One region of the Pantoea sp. C2G6 genome, then DNA from elsewhere that is predicted to be linked to it. Evidence: predicted binding sites of a transcription regulator. Region 1 holds the regulator's gene; the other holds the start of a gene.
What was found. Region 1 encodes PhoB, which activates phosphate uptake and scavenging genes when phosphate is short. Its sites were predicted from a motif close to CTGTCATAAAACTGNCNNAT; they were not measured.
Positions count from the first base shown of each region.

Region 1 (3,207 bases):
CTGGCGGGGAAGGCGTCCAGCGTGCCGATGTAGATGTCGCGTACCGAATCGCTCTGGCTGACGCCGACGGTGGTGAGATGGCCGGTGGCGATCACCGGCAGCCCATAGCCGAGCGCCTTTGCCGCCTCAAAACGCTGCTGATAATGGTGAGCGATCGCCTCCAGCAGTGAGGTCTGTTTATCGCGGCCCGACTGGCCCGCCCGGCTGCGCAGAATATCGCGCGGCCGCAGATAGGGAATGGCGCACAGCAGCGCGCCCGGCTCCCCGTGGCGGGTGGTGAGCAGCAGCAGATCCTCATTTTCCTGCGGGGCGGCGATCACTCTGGTGTTGAGGCAGGCGAGCAGCTCGCGCGACTCATTCAGGGTCGCCACCGAATCGTGATTGCCTGCCAGCACAATCAGCTGACAGCCCGTGGGTTGCAGCGCCACCACAAAGCGGTTGAACATTTCGCGCGCGTAGCTGGGCGGCGTGCCGGTATCAAACAGATCGCCCGCGATGATCAGTGCATCCACCTGATGCTGTTCAATCTGGATCAACAGCCAGTCGAGAAACGCCTGATGCTCCGCGGCCCGACTTTTGTTGTAGAAGAACTGCCCCAGATGCCAGTCCGCGGTATGAATGATGCGCATAAGAGTCCCTGCCGTTGTGATTCGCCCGGCGATTATACTGGCTCTGCCGCCAAAGCGAAAAATTGTCGCGGCGCTGTCATAAATGATTACCTGCGTGGTTACAGGCAGGTTATGTTTTTCATAAAAGTGTCACAAATCTGACGCATAATGGCGCCGCGAATCTCAGTGACAGCCGTCATAATCAGCAGGAGTAATAATGGCTAAGCGCATTTTGGTTGTGGAAGATGAAGCCCCCATCCGAGAAATGTTGTGTTTTGTTCTGGAGCAGAACGACTATCAGCCAATCGAGGCGGAAGATTATGACAGCGCCGTGGGCAAGCTGATTGAACCCTGGCCCGATCTGATTCTGCTGGACTGGATGTTACCCGGCGGCAGCGGCATTCAGTTTATCAAGCATCTGAAGCGCGAAGCGATGACCCGCGACATTCCGGTGATGATGCTCACCGCGCGCGGTGAAGAGGAGGACCGGGTGCGCGGGCTGGAAGTGGGGGCTGACGATTACATTACCAAGCCATTCTCGCCGAAAGAGCTGATGGCGCGGATCAAAGCGGTGATGCGCCGTATCTCCCCGATGGCGGTGGAGGAGGTGATTGAGATACAGGGGCTGAGTCTCGATCCCTCTTCCCATCGCGTGATGTCCGAGACCACCCCGCTGGAGATGGGCCCGACCGAATATAAGCTGCTGCACTTCTTTATGACCCACCCGGAGCGGGTCTACAGCCGCGAACAGCTGCTGAACCACGTCTGGGGCACCAATGTTTATGTGGAAGATCGCACCGTCGACGTTCACATCCGCCGTTTACGTAAAGCGCTGGAGATCTCCGGCCACGATCGCATGGTACAAACCGTCCGCGGAACAGGGTATCGTTTCTCTGCCCGCTACTGAACGGAGCCTTAACCGTGCTGGAACGCCTCTCCTGGAAGAGATTACTGACAGAACTGCTGCTGGCGTCTCTGCCTGCGCTGCTGCTCGGTCTGCTGTTTGGCTATCTGCCGTGGCTGCTGCTGCTGAGCGTGCTGGCGGTGCTGCTGTGGCATTTCCATAATCTGATGCGGCTGTCGCACTGGCTGTGGCTCGATCGCACCATGACGCCGCCCACCGGACGCGCCAGCTGGGAGCCGCTGTTTTATGGGCTCTATCAGATGCAGCTGCGTAACCGGCGGCGGCGGCGTGAACTGGGCAATCTGATCAAGCGCTTTCGCAGCGGCGCGGAGTCGCTGCCCGACGCGGTGATCCTCACCACTGAAGAGGGCACCATTTTCTGGTGCAACGGGCTGGCGCAACAGCACCTTGGCCTGCGCTGGCCGGAGGATAATGGCCAGAATATCCTCAATCTGCTGCGCTACCCGGAGTTCTCCCGCTATATCCGCCAGCGTGATTTCGACAAGCCGCTGACGCTGGTGCTGAACAACAAATTTCATATGGAATTCCGCGTGATGCCCTACAGCGAAGGGCAGTGGCTGCTGGTGGCGCGTGACGTCACCCAGATGCATCAGCTGGAGGGCGCGCGGCGCAACTTCTTTGCCAACGTCAGCCATGAACTGCGCACCCCGCTGACGGTGTTGCAGGGCTATCTGGAGATGATGAACGACTCGGTGATGAGCGAGCCTTCGCGCAGTAAAGCGCTGCATACCATGTCGGAGCAGACGCGCCGCATGGACAGCCTGGTGAAACAGCTGCTGACGCTGTCGCGCATTGAAGCCGCACCGGCGATCGATCTCAAAGAGAAGGTGGATGTGCCGGTGATGCTGAAGCTCTTGCAGCATGAGGCCGCAACGCTGAGCGGCGGCCGGCACGAGATCCATTTCCACACCGATCCCCATCTGAAAGTCTTTGGCAACGATGAGCAGCTGCGCAGCGCCATCTCCAACCTGGTTTACAACGCGGTCAATCACACCCCTGACGGCACCCGCATCGACATCAGCTGGCTGCGCAGTAAGCAGGGGGCGACCTTCCGGGTGTGTGACAATGGACCGGGCATCGCGGCGGAACATATCCCCCGTCTGACCGAGCGCTTCTATCGGGTCGATAAAGCGCGATCGCGCGCCACCGGCGGCAGCGGGCTGGGGCTGGCGATTGTCAAACATGCGCTGAGCCACCATAACGCCCGGCTGGAGATCCGCAGCGTGCCGCATCAGGAGACCTGTTTCACCTTTACCCTGCCGGCGAGGTTGATTGTCGGCAGCGTGATGCAGGAGAATGCCGTTCATTAATCGCTGCCGGATCTCCCTGATGCGCATCCTTCTTTTGTTGATCGTTACTCTGCTGCCGGGTCTGGCGCTTGCCCAGCCCGGCACGCTCGCCGGCAACCTGAGCAGCGTCGGCTCCGATACGCTCGGCTATCTGATGACCCTGTGGGGCGAAGATTTCAGCCGTCAGGCACCGGGCGTGAATCTCCAGGTGCAGGCTTCCGGCTCCTCCACCGCCCCCACCGCGCTGGCGGCAGGCGCGGCGCAGCTCGGCCCGATGAGCCGCCCGATGCAGGCCGATGAGCGTCAGGCTTTTGAGGCGCGCTATGGCTATCCGCCGCTGGCGGTGCCGGTGGCGATGGATGCGCTGGTGGTGGTGGTGAATCAG
Region 1 covers NZ_JBGMNJ010000006.1:140,748-143,954, reverse strand. The annotation lists gene sbcD (exonuclease subunit SbcD) at 1-629, opposite strand, end outside; gene phoB (phosphate response regulator transcription factor PhoB) at 826-1,515, shown strand; gene phoR (phosphate regulon sensor histidine kinase PhoR) at 1,530-2,843, shown strand; gene ACCW71_RS10565 (PstS family phosphate ABC transporter substrate-binding protein) at 2,863-3,207, shown strand, end outside.

Region 2 (3,207 bases), on a different contig from region 1:
AGCAGCCGCCGGAAGTTCTCCAGCCCGACAAAGCGGCTGGAGAGGCCAAAGGGATCGAGGCTTTGCAGCGAATACCACAGCGCTTCACCGGCGGGCCAGAGAAAGAAGATGGCGGTAATCAGCAGCTGCGGCAGCACCAGCAGATAGGGCAACAGGCTGGTGCGAAACACCGGACGAGATGAAGACATAGCGCACTCAAATTCAGCAAAAGAGAGGGCCAGCCTGCGCCAGCCCTGGGGAATGGATTACTTCACCTGCTGCTGGAAGCGGCGCAGCAGTTCGTTGCCGCGCTTGACCGCGTTATCCAGTGCGCTTTGCGGCGTCTGCTTGCCGGTCCAGACGCTTTCCAGCTCCTCGTCGATCACCGTGCGGATCTGCGGCATGTTGCCGAGACGCATCCCTTTGGTAAACGGCAATGGCGGCTTGTTCAGCATCTGACGGGTGGCAATATCCGCCCCCGGATTTTTGTCGTAGAAGCCCTGCTGTCTGGTCAGCTCATAGGCGGCGGTGGTGATCGGCAGATAGCCGGTTTTCTGGTGCCACTCCGCCGCGATCTCAGGCTGCGCCAGGAACTGCATAAACTCCGCCACGCCTTTATAGGTGGCCGGATCTTTGCCTTTCATCACCCAGAGGCTGGCCCCGCCGATAATGGCGTTCTGCGGTGCGTCGGGCACCGTGTCGTCATACGGCATCATGCCGACGCCGAAGTTAAATTTCGCATAGTGACGAATATCCGCCAGCGAGCCGGATGAGGCGGTGGTGATGCCGCAGTCGCCGTTGTAGAACTTGGCGGTGGACTCATCCTTGCGGCCAAAGTAGGTGAAGTCCCCTTTTTTGTTCATCGCCTCCAGCAGCGCGATATGGCGCACCTGTACCGGCTTGTTGAACTCCAGCACCGCGTCAGTGCCGTCAAAACCGTTGTTTTCGGTCGCCACTGGCAGCGCGTGCCAGGCGCTGAAGTTTTCGATCTGGATCCAGCCCTGCCAGCCGCTGGCGTAGCCGCAGCTCAGGCCCGCTTTTCGCAGCGCGTCGGCGTCTTTCGCCAGCTCCTGCCAGGTTTTCGGCGGCTGCTCCGGGTTGAGGCCCGCTTTTTTAAAGGCATCTTTGTTGTAGTAGAGCACCGGCGTCGAGCTGTTGAACGGCTGGGAGATCAGCTGGCCTTTGCTGTCGCTGTAGTAGCCCGCCACGGTCGGCACGAACTGCTTCTCGTCAAAGGCGATGCCAGCGTCTTTAAACAGCTGATGCACCGGCACAATCGCCTGCGACGCCATCATGGTCGCGGTCCCGACCTCATAGACCTGTAAAATGGCCGGTGCCTTGCCGCTGCGCACCGCCGCGATGCCAGCCGCCAGGCTCTGCTCGTAGTTACCTTTGTAGGTCGGCACAATTTTGTAATCGGGATGGGTCTGGTTAAAGCGCTGTGCCAGCGAATCCACTTCTTTGCCAAGCTCGCCTTCCATAGAGTGCCAGAAAGGGATCTCAGTAGCGGCCATGGCATGGCTGCTGAGCGTCAGACCGAGCAGCGCGCTCATCAGGCTACGACGAAAGGTAACGACAGACATAGAATTTTCCTGTGCAGGTAACTATGCGCGAAATCACGCATTTCTGGTTCGCGAAGTAACATGACACGGGAAAATGACGGAATAATAACGGGCAGATGACAGCCGGATGACAGGCGAAAGAGAGGAAAAGGCGATACTGACGGCGCGGCGGCAAAACGCCTACGCCACCAGCTGTGACTTAAAAGCAGGGGTCCGTTCTAATCTGGTTTTCACTTCACCGCGCGCAAAGGCCGTCAGCGGCGCAGCCAGGCCTTTAATCACCGAGCGCAAAGGCCGTCGGCGGCGCAGTCAGGCCTCTAATCACCGCGCGCAAAGGCCGTCGGCGGCGCAGTCAGTTCGGCACCGGCCAGCGCACAGCATCCGGAGCGTACTGAAGTACGTGAGGAATGCGAGCACTGCCCGGTGTCGAAATGGCAAGCAAGCCAGGCCGTGCCCCATCAGGCACCCAGGTAAGCGCTGCGGACGGCTTCATTGGAAAGAAGTGCTGCCCCGGTATCTTCCAGCACCACGTGCCCGTTCTCCAGCACATAGCCCCGATCCGCCAGCTTCAGCGCCTGATTGGCATTCTGCTCCACCAGGAAAATCGTCATCCCCTCGCTGCGCAGCTGCTCAATGGTGTCGAAGATCTGCTGAATAATGATCGGTGCCAGCCCCAGCGACGGCTCATCCAGCAGCAGCAGGCGCGGCTGGCTCATCAGCGCACGGCCAATCGCCAGCATCTGCTGCTCACCGCCCGACATGGTGCCGGCGCGCTGGATTTTACGCTCCTCCAGCCGCGGAAAGAGTTCGTAAACGCGCTTAATCCGCTCCAGATAGTGCTGACGGCTGGCAAAAAAGCCGCCCATCGCCAGGTTCTCCTCCACCGTCATGCGCGAAAAGACCCGCCGCCCCTCCGGCACGATAGCGATCGCCTCACGCATGATGCGCGAGGTTTGCCAGTCGGTAATCGCTTTGCCGTCAAAGGTGATGGTGCCCTGCGTCGCGCGCGGTTCACCGCACAGCGTGCCGAGCAGCGTGGTTTTTCCGGCACCGTTGGCCCCAATCAGGGTGACGATCTCGCCCTGATTGATATAGAGGCTGACGTTATGCAGCGCCTGGATTTTGCCGTAGTGGGCGCTGACGTTCTCAATGGTTAACATCGCATTTGCCATCTCAGGCCTCTCCCAGATAGGCCCGGATGACATCCGGGTTGTTACGAATCTCTTCCGGCGTACCGTTAGCCAGTGGCGTTCCCTGATTGACCACATAGATACGGTCAGAAATGCCCATCACCAGTTTCATATCATGCTCAATCAGCAGCACCGACACCTTGTGTTCGCCACGCAGTTCGGCGATCAGCTCATCCAGCTCATGGGTCTCTTTCGGGTTGAGGCCCGCCGCCGGTTCATCCAGCATCAGGATTTCCGGGCGCGTCACCATGCAGCGCGCAATCTCCAGCCGACGCTGCTGACCATAGGCCAGATTGCCCGCCTGACGGTTAGCCAGGTCGAGCAGGCCGACGCGCTCCAGCCAGGTGGCGGCACGATCCAGCGCCTCGTTCTCGCTGCGGCGAAACGCCGGGGTTTTCAGCAGACCGGAAAAGACGCCGCTTTTCAGATGCTGATGCTGCGCCACCAGCAGGTTCTCAATCACCGTCATCTCACGG
Region 2 covers NZ_JBGMNJ010000005.1:113,774-116,980, forward strand. The annotation lists gene ugpA (sn-glycerol-3-phosphate ABC transporter permease UgpA) at 1-188, opposite strand, end outside; gene ugpB (sn-glycerol-3-phosphate ABC transporter substrate-binding protein UgpB) at 246-1,562, opposite strand; gene livF (high-affinity branched-chain amino acid ABC transporter ATP-binding protein LivF) at 2,000-2,713, opposite strand; gene livG (high-affinity branched-chain amino acid ABC transporter ATP-binding protein LivG) at 2,715-3,207, opposite strand, start outside.
Region 2: a site for PhoB is predicted at 1,656-1,675, ahead of ugpB (sn-glycerol-3-phosphate ABC transporter substrate-binding protein UgpB). Genes of this name have one in related genera too.